DNA from 4 places in the Gottfriedia sp. S16(2024) genome. Region 4 is predicted to be linked to each of the others. Evidence: riboswitches for the same ligand, from Rfam matches in the RefSeq annotation. Region 4 holds a riboswitch; each other region holds the start of a gene.
What was found. A riboswitch is a leader RNA that binds a small molecule or an ion and turns the genes downstream of it on or off. The one in region 4 is predicted to bind S-adenosylmethionine.
Positions count from the first base shown of each region.

Region 1: another riboswitch for S-adenosylmethionine. It lies ahead of metK (methionine adenosyltransferase); the one in region 4 lies ahead of AB1282_RS15630 (2,3-diketo-5-methylthiopentyl-1-phosphate enolase).
Region 2: another riboswitch for S-adenosylmethionine. It lies ahead of metK (methionine adenosyltransferase); the one in region 4 lies ahead of AB1282_RS15630 (2,3-diketo-5-methylthiopentyl-1-phosphate enolase).
Region 3: another riboswitch for S-adenosylmethionine. It lies ahead of AB1282_RS15055 (trans-sulfuration enzyme family protein); the one in region 4 lies ahead of AB1282_RS15630 (2,3-diketo-5-methylthiopentyl-1-phosphate enolase).

Region 1 covers NZ_JBFLUO010000002.1:12,835-17,736, reverse strand. Annotated here, with positions in the region: partial or broken gene AB1282_RS25635 (NAD(P)-dependent alcohol dehydrogenase) at 1-579, opposite strand, end outside; gene metK (methionine adenosyltransferase) at 726-1,922, opposite strand; SAM riboswitch class I at 2,131-2,245, opposite strand; gene pckA (phosphoenolpyruvate carboxykinase (ATP)) at 2,558-4,144, shown strand; gene AB1282_RS25620 (hypothetical protein) at 4,350-4,835, shown strand.
Region 2 covers NZ_JBFLUO010000001.1:380,937-385,838, reverse strand. Annotated here, with positions in the region: gene AB1282_RS02000 (hypothetical protein) at 1-26, opposite strand, end outside; gene pckA (phosphoenolpyruvate carboxykinase (ATP)) at 232-1,818, opposite strand; SAM riboswitch class I at 2,131-2,245, shown strand; gene metK (methionine adenosyltransferase) at 2,454-3,650, shown strand; gene AB1282_RS01985 (NAD(P)-dependent alcohol dehydrogenase) at 3,798-4,778, shown strand.
Region 3 covers NZ_JBFLUO010000001.1:3,216,908-3,221,809, reverse strand. Annotated here, with positions in the region: gene AB1282_RS15060 (trans-sulfuration enzyme family protein) at 1-491, opposite strand, end outside; gene AB1282_RS15055 (trans-sulfuration enzyme family protein) at 497-1,666, opposite strand; SAM riboswitch class I at 1,749-1,852, opposite strand; gene AB1282_RS15050 (ATP-dependent DNA helicase) at 1,931-4,204, opposite strand; gene AB1282_RS15045 (YcxB family protein) at 4,330-4,857, opposite strand.
Region 4 covers NZ_JBFLUO010000001.1:3,327,206-3,332,107, forward strand. Annotated here, with positions in the region: gene AB1282_RS15610 (DUF421 domain-containing protein) at 1-7, shown strand, start outside; gene AB1282_RS15615 (cupin domain-containing protein) at 57-569, opposite strand; gene AB1282_RS15620 (methylthioribulose 1-phosphate dehydratase) at 586-1,212, opposite strand; gene AB1282_RS15625 (2-hydroxy-3-keto-5-methylthiopentenyl-1-phosphate phosphatase) at 1,209-1,862, opposite strand; gene AB1282_RS15630 (2,3-diketo-5-methylthiopentyl-1-phosphate enolase) at 1,869-3,089, opposite strand; SAM riboswitch class I at 3,154-3,257, opposite strand; gene AB1282_RS15635 (pyridoxal phosphate-dependent aminotransferase) at 3,316-4,503, opposite strand; gene AB1282_RS15640 (carbon-nitrogen family hydrolase) at 4,647-4,902, shown strand, end outside.

The DNA of each region.
Region 1 (4,902 bases), on a different contig from region 4:
TCACCAATTCTAAATTTGATGTACTACATAAAGCAGTAACTTCTGTACCAAAATATTTAGCTAGCTGAATTGCATAGGTTCCAACACTTCCTGAAGCACCATAAATAAGTACTTTTTGTCCATTTTGAATAATACTTTTCCTTAGAAAATGTAATGCTGTAATCGCCCCAACAGGTACTGCTGCAGCTTGCTCAAATGTCATATTTATTGGTTTTTTAGCTAGAACACCTTCTTCATGTAAAGAGATATATTCAGCATTAGCCCCAAAAGTAAATCCACTATACCCAAAAACTTGATCACCTGTTTTAAAATTTCTTACGTTTTTGCCAACTGTTACTATTTCTCCCGCAAGCTCACAACCTGTTATTTTATTTTTCGGCTTGGTAAGGCCAAACATTAGGCGGGAAGGCAGCCAGTACATATATGGAAAATCGGAGCTTCGAAGTTTTACACCACCTGCTGTTACAGTTGATGCATGTATTTTAATTAATACTTCTTCATTTTTAATTTTGGTTTTTCAACTTCTGTTATTTGAAGAACTTCTGGTGGACCATATTTTGTACATATAATCGCTTTCATAGGTTCCTCCATTACAAACTTTAATTCAGTCATTTAACCTATGAAAAATGATTTTTAAGTATACCTATATGTAATGTAATTCGTAATTCTAATTAAACAAAAAAGACTGAATATAGCATATGCCATATTCAGCCTTAATCATTTTATTATAGACCTGCTTCAGTTTTTAAAACTTCTGCTTTGTCAGTACGCTCCCAAGGAAGATCGATATCTGTACGGCCAAAGTGACCATAAGCAGCAGTTTGTTTGTAAATTGGACGACGTAGGTCAAGCATTTTAATAATTCCAGCTGGACGTAGGTCGAAGTTGTTGCGAATTACTTCAACTAATTTTTCTTCTGAAACTTTACCTGTACCAAAAGTATCAATAGCGATTGAAACTGGTTTAGCTACACCAATTGCATATGCTAATTGAACTTCAGCTTTATCAGCTAAGCCAGCAGCTACGATGTTTTTCGCAACGTAACGTGCAGCGTAAGCAGCAGAACGGTCAACTTTAGTTGCATCTTTACCAGAGAATGCGCCACCACCGTGACGAGCATATCCACCGTAAGTATCAACAATAATTTTACGACCTGTTAAACCTGCATCACCTTGAGGTCCACCGATTACGAAACGACCTGTTGGGTTGATAAAGAATTTTGTGTTTTCATCAATTAACTCAGCTGGTACAACTGGTTTGATTACAAGTTCTTTAATATCATTTTCAATTTGAGCTTGAGTAGCTTCTGGACCATGTTGTGTTGATACAACGATTGCATCAATACGAACTGGTTTGTTGTTTTCATCATACTCAACTGTTACTTGAGTTTTACCGTCTGGACGTAAGTAAGAAACTGTTTCATTTTTTCTAACTTCAGTTAAACGGCGTGCAATTTTGTGAGATAATGAAATTGGAAGTGGCATTAATTCAGGTGTTTCATTAACAGCAAAACCGAACATTAAACCTTGGTCTCCTGCACCGATTGCTTCAATTTCTTCATCTGTCATGCTACCTTCACGAGCTTCTAATGCTTGGTCTACACCTAAAGCGATATCTGCTGATTGCTCATCAATAGAAGTTAAAACTGCACATGTATCTGCATCAAATCCGTATTTTGCACGGTCATAACCGATTTCACGGATTGTTTCGCGAACGATTTTTGGGATATCTACATAAGTAGAAGTTGTAATTTCACCTGCAACAAGTACTAAACCTGTTGTAACTGAAGTTTCCGCTGCTACACGAGCATTCGGATCATTTGCTAAAATTGCATCAAGAATTGAATCTGAGATTTGGTCACAGATTTTATCTGGATGTCCTTCTGTAACTGATTCTGAAGTAAATAAACGACGTTGTGACATTGAGTCCCCTCCTAAATTGAATTGACGGATCTCTTTTTTCTCAACATAAGAATAAAAAGTTTGTTCCTATTCCTATGTTTCCCATTTAAGATAAAGATAACTCAGTGTAAATTACGAAATTGCCACTGTATTTAAGTTTTGAGCAAAAAAAAAGCCTTCCTCTTATCAAATATTACCTGAGGAAAGGGTTCTTGGTATTTGCCTTTCGCTCTTATCGTCCAAGACATAAAAAATAGTCTTGCATCAGGTTCAGCACCTTTCACTAAAAGTGAGGTTGCTGGGCTTCGTAGGGCCTGTATCCCTCCACCTACTCGGGATAAGAGAGTATCCGTATGAAAAGTATCATATTAAAATTTCACTTTCTTGTCAACAATTTTCATCATAACTTAGACATAATTCTACAATAACTTTATCCCTACATTCATTTCTATTTAATGGGAAATTACTAATTATTATACTTACATTTAAATAACTTACTTCATTTAATAAGTAAATTTTGCTCAAATTTATTTTTTAATCAAATTCATAACACATTTTGCCAACTAATAGTATACACTATTAAAATAAATGTGTTATACTATTTATCGAGATACCTACATGGCAGACAAATTATATTTAAAGGATGGTATTAGTATATGAAGACAGTTGATGTAAACTTTGAATTAAACGAATTACTTACTAGTAATCAAATGTATAACCAACTAAGCGTTTCTGAGTTAGTTGAAAAAGTCCTAACAAGACAAGAAGGAATTTTAACGTCAACGGGAGCAGTTAGCGTTTCAACAGGCAAATATACTGGACGTTCACCTAAAGATAAATTTATTGTACAAGAGGCATCTGTTGAAAATTTAATCGATTGGGGTTCAGTAAATCAACCAATCTCTGCTGACGTATTCGAAAAATTATATAGCAAAGTACTTAACTACTTAAAAGATCGTAACGAATTATTCTTATTTAAAGGATTTGCTGGTGCAGATACTGAGTATCGTTTACCTATCCAAGTAATTAACGAATTTGCATGGCACAACTTATTTGCTCATCAATTATTTATTCGCCCAACTGAGCAAGAACTTACAACACATGAAGCAGAGTTTACAATTGTTTCTGCTCCGACATTTAAAGCAGACCCTGTAGTTGATGGAACAAATTCAGAGGCATTTGTTATTGTATCATTTGAAAAGAAAATAATCTTAATTGGTGGTACGGAATATGCTGGAGAAATGAAAAAATCTATTTTCTCAATCATGAATTTCCTATTACCACAAAATAATGTTTTACCAATGCACTGTTCTGCTAACGTTGGTAGCGAAGGCGATGTAGCATTATTCTTTGGACTTTCAGGAACTGGTAAAACTACATTATCTGCAGATGCAGACCGTAAACTAATCGGTGATGACGAGCACGGCTGGTCAGATAATGGTGTATTCAATATTGAAGGCGGTTGCTACGCTAAATGTATCAATTTAACATTTGAAAAAGAGCCACAAATTTTCTCTGCAATTAAATTTGGTACAGTTTTAGAAAATGTAGTTGTTAAACCTGATAGCCGTTTAGCTGACTATGATGATACAACTTTAACAGAAAATACTCGTGCTGCATACCCAATGCAAGCAATTCAAAATATCATTGAGCCAAGCGTTGCTGGACATCCACATGCAATTATCTTTTTAACTGCTGATGCATTTGGAGTATTACCTCCAATCAGTAAATTAACAAAAGAGCAAGCTATGTACCACTTCTTAAGTGGATTTACTAGTAAATTAGCAGGTACTGAGCGTGGTGTTACTTCTCCACAAGTAACATTCTCAACATGTTTCGGATCACCATTCTTACCGCTTCCAGCTGTAGAATATGCAAAAATGCTTGGTGAAAAAATTGAAAAGCATAATGTAAATGTATTCTTAGTAAACACTGGTTGGACTGGTGGAGAATACGGTGTTGGTAAACGTATGAATCTATCTTACACAAGAGCAATGGTTCACGCTGCACTTGAAGGTGATTTAAACAACATTGAAACTACTCAAGATGAGTTTTTCGGTTTAGCAATTCCAACTCATGTACCTGGTGTACCTGATAGCGTATTAGTCCCTTCAACAACTTGGGAAGATAAATCAGCTTATGATCAAAAAGCTCTTGAATTAGTAACTAAATTCAAAGAAAACTTCAAAAAGTTTGAAGGCTTTGATGCTCAATTGGCTGAACTTGGTGGACCTTTAAAATAATCTAATAAAGTAAAATGTAAAGGCTGTCCAATAAGTCGGGATTTATGACTTATTGGTAGCCTCTTTTTATTTTCAGTATTAAAAAACAACCTCACTCATTAAAAGGAAATTATTAACATTTAAAGAATAAGATTAAAGTAACATTAAATAAACTGAACATGGATAATAATCACTATTTATTTATCGAATTAAATGGAGGATTAAAATGAGATCCATAAAGATATTAACTCTGATTTTTTCATTTACTGCAATTTTATTAACTTCCTTGTTTTTATTTAATACTGGTACCTCGTCTAAAAATTTAGATAAGCATGTTTCACTATCTTCTAAAGAAATTGAGCCAAAAATTGAATCATTATCCAAAAGATATTATGAGATCAAAGATTCTGTGGATAATCAATTACTTTATGGAGTTGAATATTATTTGGTCTTATCAGTACCAGAACGTTATAAAAACGATATAGAAAATGCTCAAATAGAAATCCTACTACCTAAAAAAGTCCAAACAATATTTGGAGTCAATATTGAAGAAATCAATCATAATCAAAGATACAAAATCAATAATGGAAGAGCCGTTTTTAATCTCTCTAGTTCTATTGCTACTTCAAATATAACAATAGATCAAAAAAATTATATTAAAAATCATCATGATCTTTACACTATAAAATTTTTTCTAATGAAAATAAATTAATAAAAAGCATTGTTATAAAAGTAAAAAATTTTAATAAGAATTGAAAAGTTACATATAAAAAATGAGC
Region 2 (4,902 bases), 2.9 Mb from region 4:
AGAGTTAATATCTTTATGGATCTCATTTTAATCCTCCATTTAATTCGATAAATAAATAGTGATTATTATCCATGTTCAGTTTATTTAATGTTACTTTAATCTTATTCTTTAAATGTTAATAATTTCCTTTTAATGAGTGAGGTTGTTTTTTAATACTGAAAATAAAAAGAGGCTACCAATAAGTCATAAATCCCGACTTATTGGACAGCCTTTACATTTTACTTTATTAGATTATTTTAAAGGTCCACCAAGTTCAGCCAATTGAGCATCAAAGCCTTCAAACTTTTTGAAGTTTTCTTTGAATTTAGTTACTAATTCAAGAGCTTTTTGATCATAAGCTGATTTATCTTCCCAAGTTGTTGAAGGGACTAATACGCTATCAGGTACACCAGGTACATGAGTTGGAATTGCTAAACCGAAAAACTCATCTTGAGTAGTTTCAATGTTGTTTAAATCACCTTCAAGTGCAGCGTGAACCATTGCTCTTGTGTAAGATAGATTCATACGTTTACCAACACCGTATTCTCCACCAGTCCAACCAGTGTTTACTAAGAATACATTTACATTATGCTTTTCAATTTTTTCACCAAGCATTTTTGCATATTCTACAGCTGGAAGCGGTAAGAATGGTGATCCGAAACATGTTGAGAATGTTACTTGTGGAGAAGTAACACCACGCTCAGTACCTGCTAATTTACTAGTAAATCCACTTAAGAAGTGGTACATAGCTTGCTCTTTTGTTAATTTACTGATTGGAGGTAATACTCCAAATGCATCAGCAGTTAAAAAGATAATTGCATGTGGATGTCCAGCAACGCTTGGCTCAATGATATTTTGAATTGCTTGCATTGGGTATGCAGCACGAGTATTTTCTGTTAAAGTTGTATCATCATAGTCAGCTAAACGGCTATCAGGTTTAACAACTACATTTTCTAAAACTGTACCAAATTTAATTGCAGAGAAAATTTGTGGCTCTTTTTCAAATGTTAAATTGATACATTTAGCGTAGCAACCGCCTTCAATATTGAATACACCATTATCTGACCAGCCGTGCTCGTCATCACCGATTAGTTTACGGTCTGCATCTGCAGATAATGTAGTTTTACCAGTTCCTGAAAGTCCAAAGAATAATGCTACATCGCCTTCGCTACCAACGTTAGCAGAACAGTGCATTGGTAAAACATTATTTTGTGGTAATAGGAAATTCATGATTGAGAAAATAGATTTTTTCATTTCTCCAGCATATTCCGTACCACCAATTAAGATTATTTTCTTTTCAAATGATACAATAACAAATGCCTCTGAATTTGTTCCATCAACTACAGGGTCTGCTTTAAATGTCGGAGCAGAAACAATTGTAAACTCTGCTTCATGTGTTGTAAGTTCTTGCTCAGTTGGGCGAATAAATAATTGATGAGCAAATAAGTTGTGCCATGCAAATTCGTTAATTACTTGGATAGGTAAACGATACTCAGTATCTGCACCAGCAAATCCTTTAAATAAGAATAATTCGTTACGATCTTTTAAGTAGTTAAGTACTTTGCTATATAATTTTTCGAATACGTCAGCAGAGATTGGTTGATTTACTGAACCCCAATCGATTAAATTTTCAACAGATGCCTCTTGTACAATAAATTTATCTTTAGGTGAACGTCCAGTATATTTGCCTGTTGAAACGCTAACTGCTCCCGTTGACGTTAAAATTCCTTCTTGTCTTGTTAGGACTTTTTCAACTAACTCAGAAACGCTTAGTTGGTTATACATTTGATTACTAGTAAGTAATTCGTTTAATTCAAAGTTTACATCAACTGTCTTCATATACTAATACCATCCTTTAAATATAATTTGTCTGCCATGTAGGTATCTCGATAAATAGTATAACACATTTATTTTAATAGTGTATACTATTAGTTGGCAAAATGTGTTATGAATTTGATTAAAAAATAAATTTGAGCAAAATTTACTTATTAAATGAAGTAAGTTATTTAAATGTAAGTATAATAATTAGTAATTTCCCATTAAATAGAAATGAATGTAGGGATAAAGTTATTGTAGAATTATGTCTAAGTTATGATGAAAATTGTTGACAAGAAAGTGAAATTTTAATATGATACTTTTCATACGGATACTCTCTTATCCCGAGTAGGTGGAGGGATACAGGCCCTACGAAGCCCAGCAACCTCACTTTTAGTGAAAGGTGCTGAACCTGATGCAAGACTATTTTTTATGTCTTGGACGATAAGAGCGAAAGGCAAATACCAAGAACCCTTTCCTCAGGTAATATTTGATAAGAGGAAGGCTTTTTTTTTGCTCAAAACTTAAATACAGTGGCAATTTCGTAATTTACACTGAGTTATCTTTATCTTAAATGGGAAACATAGGAATAGGAACAAACTTTTTATTCTTATGTTGAGAAAAAAGAGATCCGTCAATTCAATTTAGGAGGGGACTCAATGTCACAACGTCGTTTATTTACTTCAGAATCAGTTACAGAAGGACATCCAGATAAAATCTGTGACCAAATCTCAGATTCAATTCTTGATGCAATTTTAGCAAATGATCCGAATGCTCGTGTAGCAGCGGAAACTTCAGTTACAACAGGTTTAGTACTTGTTGCAGGTGAAATTACAACTTCTACTTATGTAGATATCCCAAAAATCGTTCGCGAAACAATCCGTGAAATCGGTTATGACCGTGCAAAATACGGATTTGATGCAGATACATGTGCAGTTTTAACTTCTATTGATGAGCAATCAGCAGATATCGCTTTAGGTGTAGACCAAGCATTAGAAGCTCGTGAAGGTAGCATGACAGATGAAGAAATTGAAGCAATCGGTGCAGGAGACCAAGGTTTAATGTTCGGTTTTGCTGTTAATGAAACACCTGAATTAATGCCACTTCCAATTTCATTATCTCACAAAATTGCACGCCGTTTAACTGAAGTTAGAAAAAATGAAACAGTTTCTTACTTACGTCCAGACGGTAAAACTCAAGTAACAGTTGAGTATGATGAAAACAACAAACCAGTTCGTATTGATGCAATCGTTGTATCAACACAACATGGTCCAGAAGCTACTCAAGCTCAAATTGAAAATGATATTAAAGAACTTGTAATCAAACCAGTTGTACCAGCTGAGTTAATTGATGAAAACACAAAATTCTTTATCAACCCAACAGGTCGTTTCGTAATCGGTGGACCTCAAGGTGATGCAGGTTTAACAGGTCGTAAAATTATTGTTGATACTTACGGTGGATATGCTCGTCACGGTGGTGGCGCATTCTCTGGTAAAGATGCAACTAAAGTTGACCGTTCTGCTGCTTACGCTGCACGTTACGTTGCGAAAAACATCGTAGCTGCTGGCTTAGCTGATAAAGCTGAAGTTCAATTAGCATATGCAATTGGTGTAGCTAAACCAGTTTCAATCGCTATTGATACTTTTGGTACAGGTAAAGTTTCAGAAGAAAAATTAGTTGAAGTAATTCGCAACAACTTCGACCTACGTCCAGCTGGAATTATTAAAATGCTTGACCTACGTCGTCCAATTTACAAACAAACTGCTGCTTATGGTCACTTTGGCCGTACAGATATCGATCTTCCTTGGGAGCGTACTGACAAAGCAGAAGTTTTAAAAACTGAAGCAGGTCTATAATAAAATGATTAAGGCTGAATATGGCATATGCTATATTCAGTCTTTTTTGTTTAATTAGAATTACGAATTACATTACATATAGGTATACTTAAAAATCATTTTTCATAGGTTTAAATGACTGAATTAAAGTTTGTAATGGAGGAACCTATGAAAGCGATTATATGTACAAAATATGGTCCACCAGAAGTTCTTCAAATAACAGAAGTTGAAAAACCAAAATTAAAAAATGAAGAAGTATTAATTAAAATACATGCATCAACTGTAACAGCAGGTGGTGTAAAACTTCGAAGCTCCGATTTTCCATATATGTACTGGCTGCCTTCCCGCCTAATGTTTGGCCTTACCAAGCCGAAAAATAAAATAACAGGTTGTGAGCTTGCGGGAGAAATAGTAACAGTTGGCAAAAACGTAAGAAATTTTAAAACAGGTGATCAAGTTTTTGGGTATAGTGGATTTACTTTTGGGGCTAATGCTGAATATATCTCTTTACATGAAGAAGGTGTTCTAGCTAAAAAACCAATAAATATGACATTTGAGCAAGCTGCAGCAGTACCTGTTGGGGCGATTACAGCATTACATTTTCTAAGGAAAAGTATTATTCAAAATGGACAAAAAGTACTTATTTATGGTGCTTCAGGAAGTGTTGGAACCTATGCAATTCAGCTAGCTAAATATTTTGGTACAGAAGTTACTGCTTTATGTAGTACATCAAATTTAGAATTGGTGAGATCTTTAGGAGCAAATGAAGTTATAGATTATACAAATGAAGATTTTGCTAAGAGTAAGAAAACTTACGACATTATCTTTGATACGGTAGGGAAGAGCTCCTTTTCAAATTGTAAAAGATTGCTTAACAAAGATGGCGTCTATTTATTAAGTGCAGTATGGAAGCTTTCGGTTTATTTTCAAGCGATTTGGAGTAATTTATTTGATAACAAAAAGGCAATACTTGGTGTAGCAAATATGAACAATGAAGATTTAAACTATATAAAAGCACTGATTGAAGCGGATAAGTTAAAAGCTGTTATTGATCGACAATACCCACTTGATCAAATTGTGGAAGCCCATCGTTATGTTGAAAAAGGGCATAAGAAGGGGAATGTCGTTATTAACATTCGAGGGATATGAGACTGTTGACAAACTCTAGCTTTCTTCGTTAAAATCGCCTGCTTGTACCATGTTCACTACAATTTTAGGTAACACTTACGCTTCGAAAGACAAGTACAACTTTTTAACTTTATCTACACAAAGA
Region 3 (4,902 bases), 110 kb from region 4:
TCATTTTCTTTTGCTATTTTAATAGCACTACTTAAATCAGTAATTTTCAAAAGAGGATTAGACGGTGTTTCTAAATAAAGTCCTTTTGTATTTGGCTTTATTCCGGCTTTAATCTCTTCTAAATTAGATGCGTCGACGAAAGAAAAATCGATTCCGAAACGATTTAAAACTTTTGTTGCTATTCTAAATGTTCCCCCATAAACATCTTCACAAATGACAATATGATCTCCTGCTGAAAACAAAGATAATACAGATGAGATTGCGGCCATTCCTGATGAAAACGCAAAGCCACGTACACCATTTTCTAATTTTGCAATTGTATTTTCTAACGCTTCTCTTGTTGGATTTCCACTTCTCGCATAGTCGTACTTCCCAAAATTCTCAATATCAAATTGATGAAACGTTGATGTCTGATAAATTGGTATACTTAATGCACCTGTTGCCTGATCAATTTCATTTCCGTTATGAATTAGTTTCGTTCCAAATTGCATGCTCATCACCCCAATGCATTTTCTAAGTCATTTAATAAATCATCAATATGTTCAATTCCCACTGATAAACGTAATGTATGGTCATCTAGACCAAGCTTTCTTTTAAATTCTTCTGGCATCTCTGAATGAGTTTGTGTATGTGGATACGTAATTAACGATTCGACTCCACCTAAACTTTCTGCGAATGTAATGACTTTTACGCTTCCTAAAACCTGTTCTACTAAACTTAAATCCTTCACTTTAAATGAAATCATTGCACCAAATCCAGTTGCCTGTTCTTTAATAATTGAATACCCTTTATGCGTTGGTAATCCTACATAATATACTTCAGTAACATTTGGATGATTTTCTAAAAACTTCGCAAGTACAATCGCATTTTTTTGACTGTATTCCATGCGTAAATGCAATGTTTTAATTCCTCTTAAGATTAACCAAGAGTCAAATGGAGCTAATGTTGCACCTGTTGATTTTTGATAATAGCGAATTCGTTCATTTGTATATTCTGAATTCGTTACGACGAAGCCAGCTAGTGTATCATTATGGCCACCTAAATACTTTGTTCCACTATGAACAACTACATCTGCCCCTAATTCAATTGGTCTAAAGAAATAAGGAGTTAAAAATGTATTATCGACAATTACAATAATATCTCGTTTTTTTGCAATCTCTACTACTCTTTTTAAATCAGTTACTTTCATCATTGGATTTGAAGGTGTCTCAATAAAAATTCCTTTTGTGTTCGGTTTAAGTGCATCAAGAATATGTTCAATTTCAGTCGTATCAACAAAATTATGCTCAAGTCCATATGGCGAATAAATTTCTTCGAATAAGCGATATGTACCACCGTATAAATCATCTGAAACAATTAGGTGATCACCCTTTTTAAATAAGCTTAATACTGCAGTAACTGCTGCATTTCCTGTTGCGAATGCAACGCCATAATTTGCACTTTCTAATTTTGCAACAGTATTTTCGACTTCTTCTCGTGTTGGATTTTGTAATCTTGCATAATCATATCCAGTTGACTGATGTAGACCTGCATGCTTAAATGTAGCTGATTGATAAATTGGATAACTAATTGCACCAGTTAATGGATCATACCCTTTGCTACCATGAACAGCTACCGTTTCAATCGATTTTTTATTCGTGTTTAAAGCCTCTTTTGTGTTAGTCATTATAAATCCCCCATTTTAGTCAAATAAAAAAACCACTTCCTAAAAAATAAGAAGTGGTTATGTCTGTAAAATAAACATATCGCTCTTATCTTCCAGGTTTTTCACCTGCAGGATTTAGCACTTTCTAGTATTTACTAGAGTTGCCGGGTTTCGTCGGGCCAGTCCCTCCACCGCTCTTGATAAGATTATTAAATTATATTGTTAGTATATTAAAAACTCTGATAATTATCAATCGTTTTTTTTGAATTATTTAATAATTAACTCTTACTTCCATTCTTCAGGTAATAAACTTTGATAAAGTGAACTCTTATATCGATCATCAATTAGTAATAAAGTCCCTTCATCTGATTCAGAACGGATAACTCTTCCACCCGCTTGCATTACTTTATTCATACCTGGAAAGACATATGCATAATAATACCCATTTTTTCCAACAGAATTAAAATGCTCCTTTAAAATATTTCTTTCTAAACAAATCTGTGGCAATCCTACACCAACTACTACGACACCGTTTAAGCGATCCCCCTTTAAATCGATCCCTTCAGAGAATATTCCACCTAATACAGCAAACCCAACCAAAGTTTCCTCATTTAGACTATCAAACTGTAAAAGGAACTCCTCTCGTTCAATTTCAGACATACCATTTTCTTGAACGATTGTCTTTATGTTAGGGTTTTTCTCTTTAAATAAATCAACACTTTGAATTAAATATTGATATGACGGATAAAAAACTAAATAATTACCTTTTCTTTTCGTAATTTCTTTATAGACAGAATCAATTAATCTTTCTAAATTTCTTTCACGATCTTGGTATCGAGTTGAAAGAGGATCAATTGTTACTTCCAGTTGTTCTCTATGAAAAGGAGAATCGATTGAAATTGTATAATCTCGACTTTGATCACCAAGCATATCTTGAAAATATTGTATTGGCGTTAAAGTAGCCGAAAAATAAATTGTAGAGCGAAATCTTTTTATGACGTCATTCACTACTTTAGAAGGATCAAGGCAAAATAACTTTAAATGTACTTCACTTTTATATAGTTCATAGTAGCATACATAATTTTCATCAAAAAACTCCGCAATTTTGACGAAGTTGAGTGACTCAAAATATGTATCAAGTAGAAGTTGTTTATTTTCGTCCTCTTCCATTTCCTGTAATTTTATTTCTACGATTTCATTGAATGTATGTAGAAGTTCTAGTAAATCACCATCTATTTCCTTTGAAACTGGGGTTACAACGTCCTTCCATTTTTTTCTTAATTCAATAAATCGCTTATTTATTTCATTTATTATGGCATAAAGTTCATCTTTTAAATTTTTATATCTATTTTTCAACTCTAAAAATTTAGATTTGAATAAGCTCGCAGAATACATTTCTCTTGCACGATCAACAAGATTATGAGCTTCATCAATTAATAAAACCGAACTTCGTTTATGTTCATCAAATAATCGTTTTAACGAAACTCTAGGATCAAAAATATAATTTACATCGCAAATAATCGCATCGGAAGAATTTAATAAATCTAAAGAGTATTCAAATGGACATACTGTATGTTTGCGGGCATATTCTTCTATTTTCTCCCTAGTTAACGATTTTTCCGATGAAAGAATATCAAGAACAGCATCATTTATTCGGTCATAATAACCATTAGCAAATTCACAATAATCCTTTTGACACATCGTCTCTTCTTTAAAACAGATTTTATCTTTTGCTGTAATCGTCGTACACTTTATACAAAGTCCTTGATCTGTCATTAGCTTAAATGCTTCTTCAGCAACAGTCCTAGTAATCGTCTTAGAAGTTAAGTAAAACATTCGATTTATATTATTCTCACCAATACTTTTAACTGTCGGAAAAATAGTCGAAACCGTTTTGCCAATTCCGGTTGGGGCTACCGCAAATAAATTATTACCTTCTTGAATTGTTTGATATACCGCACCTGCTAACTTTCTTTGACCTTTTCTAAAAGAAGGAAAGGGAAAATTTAATTCTTTTATTGTCTGATTCCTTGTTTCAATATGATCGTATTTCCATTTTGCAAAAGGATAATAAATTTCCAGCATTTTGTATAAGTAATTTGTTAATTCATCTTTTGTAAATAAGAGGTCGAAGCTTATTTTTTGCTCGGTTAAAATATTAATATATGTAAGTCTAAGTGTAATTTTTTCAAGTTGTAATTCTTCACAAATAAAATATCCATAAACTTTTGCTTGAGCCCAATGAACAGGATATGAATTTTCATTTATTTCATTTAAATCCTTCATTGTTGATTTAATTTCTTCTATTATATATTGACCATCATTAAATAATAATCCATCACAACGGCCTTCTATCTGAAACACCAACTGATCCAATGTAATGTTGCCGGATATAGATCGTTCTTTTACATCCTGTTCACCATATTCTCTTTGGATTTTTTGGTGTGCCTTTGTTCCTTCAATTAATGAAACCGAACTTTTATATGTTACATTGATACTTCCCGCTGTATGAGCATACTCAACTAGCGTTCGAACTGATACCTTTATACAATTCTCCAAGTGAGTACCCTCCTTTTTTTACATTTTATCATAATTCTTCTTTCTTGATTAAGAATGAACGGTAACAATAAAAAAGTTCAAGTTAAACTAACTTGAACTTTTAGAGATCAGGATGCACTATTTAACTAGCAATATAAAACTTGAATATTATATTTTCTGTAAAATTGTAATAATCTCTCCACGTCATCCTTTATTGCTTCTAGTGGCACTACAATGGCTTGCATACTTGTTAAGTAAATGTAAAAGTAATTCTTCGTGCTTTTTATTTCAACTATATCATCCCACTTTATTTCATGAACACTTGATTGTGTAATTTCTTTGATCCCATTCTCATCTACTTTTAGAGAATGTTCCCCGAAAATTGATTCATCGTTCTTTTCAGTTAAATGCTTAATTATTTTGTTTTTTGATGAACGGTAGAAATACTTTGGAAAATAAATGAACCAAGCAATGGCTGCTAACGAAAAGGCAAGTAAATAACCAAATAGTGGTTGTTTGAAAAGAAAGGAAATTAAAAATGGTATTACTAAATAGATTAAACTCACAGCAATTCGTTGATTTATTAACGACTTTTGAACAGTTTTTGAGTGTTTTAAATGATGTAAATTAAATTCAATATAATCATCCAAATTAATTTCATAACTAAGTTTCATACTTAACCTCCATTTTCACAAAAATATTAATTCACTATTATTTTA
Region 4 (4,902 bases):
AAATTAATTGACTCACATCCTAAAGAGGATATGAGTCAATTTAGTTTTTATAAAAATTATTCGTAAATAGGTACCCAACCTTCAGTCGTAACAAATAATCGAACAGCTACTACTTTACGATCCTCTGCTAAAGTGAAGTAGTGGCGTACATTTGGTGGTACAGAAATTAAATCTCCAGGATTCAAATTAACATGGAAAAAGCCTTCATTTCCCTCGATAATAAACGTACCGTGACCGCTAACGATGAAGCGAACTTCGTCATCCGTATGATGATGCTCACGATTGAAGTTTTTAAGTAATTCATCAAGATTTGGAGTTGCTTCTGAAAGAGTAATAATATCACTGGCTAAATAGCCACGTCTTGATGAAATACTGTCGATTTCAGCTTTAAATGTTTCAAGAATCGCTGCTTTTTCATCATCTGATAAAATAAATTTTTCTTGTAACGAACTATGTAATTGTTCGATATTCCAATTTTCGTAAATTACACCTTGTTCTTCTAAATAAGCTTTTACTTCAACATCACTTGTAATATGATAATCTTTTTTTTCTACCCAAATTGTTGCCATTCTTCATTCCTCCAAATTAATTCTTTATAAATGTATTTTTTTGAATACCTTGTAATGCATATTGGAATAGAAACTCATAAGCTTCTAAATGCTTTTTAGCTTCAAATGCTGATTCGGCCCAAACTGTTATCCCATGATTATGAATTAATACAGCACCATGATCATTCTTTATATGTGGAAGAAATTCATTTGCAAGAGTAGGGATATGCGCATGATTTTTTATGATTGGAATTGTAATTTCTGCATCTTCTTCCCATAATCCTAATGCTTTAATAATTTCGATACCAGAAAAAGATAACTCATCTTGATATGGAAAATCCTTTGTTATAAAGTTATTTGCTAAAGTGTGTACATGAAGTACGCATTTTGCATTTGTATGTTGATAAATTAGCCGATGTAAAATGGCTTCAGCTGATGGTTTTTTTGATTCATCCCAAACAGATTGGTCAAATTCATTAACGAGTAAAAAATCGTCATAAGTATGTCTAGTTTTATCTTTACCACTAGTTGTCACTAAAAAGTTTAAAGGTTCGTCATTTACTTTAATTGATAAATTCCCGCTAGTTCCTAAAAACCAATCTCGATCAGCTAGTACTTTTTTTACTTCACGGATTTCATCATAATGTTTGAAAAATTCCTTCATACTAGCACCTCCTTCTCTAATGAAGCTCGAATATCATAGAAATTTTCAAAAGGAATGAAAGGTAAAGATAGTTCTTCACATTTATCTTTTAAGAAATCTCGAGCAAAAATTAAATTGGCTTCTTTTGCAATTTGTAAGTCAGTAATTGAATCGCCAATGACAATGATAAAATCATTTGATTCACTAAATTTTCTTTTAACAGATGGTTTACACATTCCACAATCATTCGTACAGTTTTCATCACAAGAATGATCCCATTGAATTTTTACAGTTTGGCCCGTAAAGTCAGTACGATTACATAAAATATCCGAAGGTGGAAGGTAATCCGCTAATATAGGATGAACAAAAAAATCTAGCCCGCCACTTACAACTTTTAACGCATATTGTTGAACGCTTACAAATTGAATAAAATCGCTAAAACCATCTCGAATGATAGTACGATCGATTACAAAATCAGTCATTTCTTGTTTTTTCGTTGAAGGAATCGTAGCAAACATTTTCTCTACGCCTTCTCGAATCGATAGATTGCCATTTAATACTTCACTTGTTAATTCACTTACTGAAGGAGGAGCAAATTCTTTAATTAAATTAACGATATTGTCTCCCTCAGTAATTGTTCCATCAAAATCACAAAAAATCTTTATTGCCATTGTTGTTTACCCCCAAAGTTGTAATGCTTTTTGTAGTGATGTATTTGGAAGTGCGTATTCTTTTAGCCCAACTCCAGACAGTGTTGCTGAAATTGCTTCTCTAAATGCATTACCTCCACCAATCGGACCATCCGGATGACCATGAACACCGCCACCAGCGTTGATGACTTGCTCAATTCCAAAATCTTGAATTAATTGAGGCACTAGCGCAGGGTGAATTCCAGCAGAAGGTACTGGGAATGTCTCCTTTAATCCATTTGATACAGTTAAATTTTCAGCGATTTTTAAAGCTGTCTCTTTTTGTAATGCAACTGAACCATATGGCGAAGGGAATAGACTAAAATCTGCACCTGCAATTCGTAAAAGTTTCCCTAGTAATAATCCTGCGTCAATTCCATAAATTGGTGATGCTGTAAACGCACCCGAAACAGCAGGATGGGCCATAATTGGAACATTAATTGATGGATCCTCTGCCAAACCTTGAAGTACATCAATTCCATACGAGAATACATTTAATAAAAATACATCCGCACCAGCTTCTGCAGCACGTAATGCTTTTTCTTTTAACTCATATGTACGGCCAGTTAAATTCACCGCGTATAATGTTTTGTGTCCTGTTTTTTCATAAACTTGGTTCAAAATATTTTTTCCGTGAGTGACGCGATCTGTTATAGATGTATTCGTGTCAAAAAGTATCTCGTCGTCTTTAATTAAATCAACGCCGCCTAAAGCTTGCTTTTTTAATTCCTCTGAAATGTATTGAATGTCTCTGCCGATTATTGATTTGAAAATGCTCATTAATAAAGGTCGATCATATACATCCAATTTTTCTCGAATGCCTTTAATACCAAATTTTGGACCCGGAAATAAATTTAAAATGTCATCAGTAAAATTTAAATCTATTAGTTTAATTTCGCCATCAAGGGATAGCTTACCGAAAACTGTTGTTAAAATAGCTGGAAGATCAGCTGAAAAATTTAAGCTAGGATAATAAATTTCAATAATCCCTTTTGTTGGTTTATATCCTAAAAAGTTAACGATATTTTCTTCGCATTCTATATCACGAACTGAAAGAACTTTACCTTTATGCTTTTGTAATTGAATTTGATCATTTTGAGGTAATGACGTCCAAGAACCAACCGTTAAACCTAGCGCGATTGACTCTGCCTTTTTTTCTAAATGATGATTTTTATCATAAACTTGGTAAGTTGCTATTACTCCACTCATTTCAAAACCTCCAAAAAGTTTTAATCAAACAAAAAACCTCTCCACTAAGGAGAGGTTTACCTACACCTTATCTGTCAGCAAATGCTGCGAGAATTAGCACCGTACTAGTTAACTAGCCGGTTGCCGGGTTTCGTCGGGCTCGGTCCCTCCACCTACTCTGAATAAAGTTAATATTTAATTTTGAATTATTAATCTAATCGCATTATTTCATGAACAATCATAATTGTCAAACATTAAATTTTGAAAATATTTCAATTTCTTTTAATCTAGCAACTGCTTCCTTCAGTCTATCAGTATCTGATAGTAGGCCGACTCTTACATACCCTTCACCATATTCTCCAAATCCATTTCCTGGAGCGACTGCAATATGAGCCTTTTCAAGTAATAGATCAGCAAATTCCTGTGATGTAAAACCTGCTGGAATTTTTAGCCATGCAAAAAAGGACCCTGCTGGTGCAGTTACTTCCCATCCAATTTCGTGACAACCGCTAATAAATACATTTCTACGCTCTTCATAAAGTGCTAATAGTTGTTTTACACTTTCTTGAGATTCTGTAAGCGCAACAGCGGCAGCTTCTTGAACAGCAGGGAAGATGCTAACGTAAAGATGATCCTGTAATAGATTAATTGCTGAAATAACCTCTTTATTTCCAACTGCAAAACCGATTCTCCAACCAGCCATATTATAAGTTTTAGAGAGGGTATAAATTTCAATCCCGCATTCCTTTGCTCCTGGCGTTTGAAGATAACTTAAAGGTTTTTTGCCGTCAAAACCAAATGCGCCATAAGCAAAATCATGACAAACTGTAATTTGATTATTTCTTGCAAGCTCAACTGTTTCTTTAAAAAATTCTTCTGTTGCGATAGCGCCAGTGGGATTATTTGGATAATTGATAAATAATATTTTACTAGCATCCAAAACATCCTGAGGAATTAATTTATAATCTGGTAAAAATTGATTTTGTTCAAGTAATGGAAGCATGTATGGTACTGTTTTTGAAAGAGATATACCAGATAAATAGTCTGGATAGCCTGGATCTGGAACTAAAATTGTATCTCCAGCGTCACATAAACAAAGTGGTAGCTCAACTAATCCAGCTTTTCCACCGAATAATATGGCTACTTCTTCCTCTGGGTCTAAATCAACATCATACTCTCGTTTATAAAATTCTACAACAGCATTTTTTAAAGATCTCATCCCTCTAAACGGAGAATAACGATGAGTTAAAGGGTTTTCAACAGACTTTTGTAATGCTTTTATAATATAGTCAGGTGTTGGCTGATCTGGATTTCCTTGACCAAGATTAATGACATCATGACCATTACCTATTGACTGATTCACTTTTTGGACTAGTGAAGCAAAAAATTGTTTTGGTAAATTGTTTAATAGTTTACTATGATTCAAGTTAATCACTCCAAAAATATAATAAAATTAATTTGAATAGATCGTTACTTAATCGACTGATTTTCATGAACGACTGTTGCAATAACTTTCACCATCATATATGCTCGATTTAAAAATGTCTATAAAATTTAGAATAGGGTGAATAAATTGTGATTAAAATTGCGTGTATTCAATCTGACGTTATTTTAGGTAAATCAAAGTCTAATTTAGAGAAAATGAAAACTCAAATAAACGAAGCTGTTAAAGAAAATGTTCAGGTTATCGTATTACCAGAGTTATGGACAACAGGCTATTGTTTGGAAGAGATTGGCTTGCACACAGGTGAACAAGAAGCGATTATTTCTGAACTTCAGTCGATTGCAAAATCAAATAATGTAATATTGATTGCTGGTTCGTTCCCAATTGCAA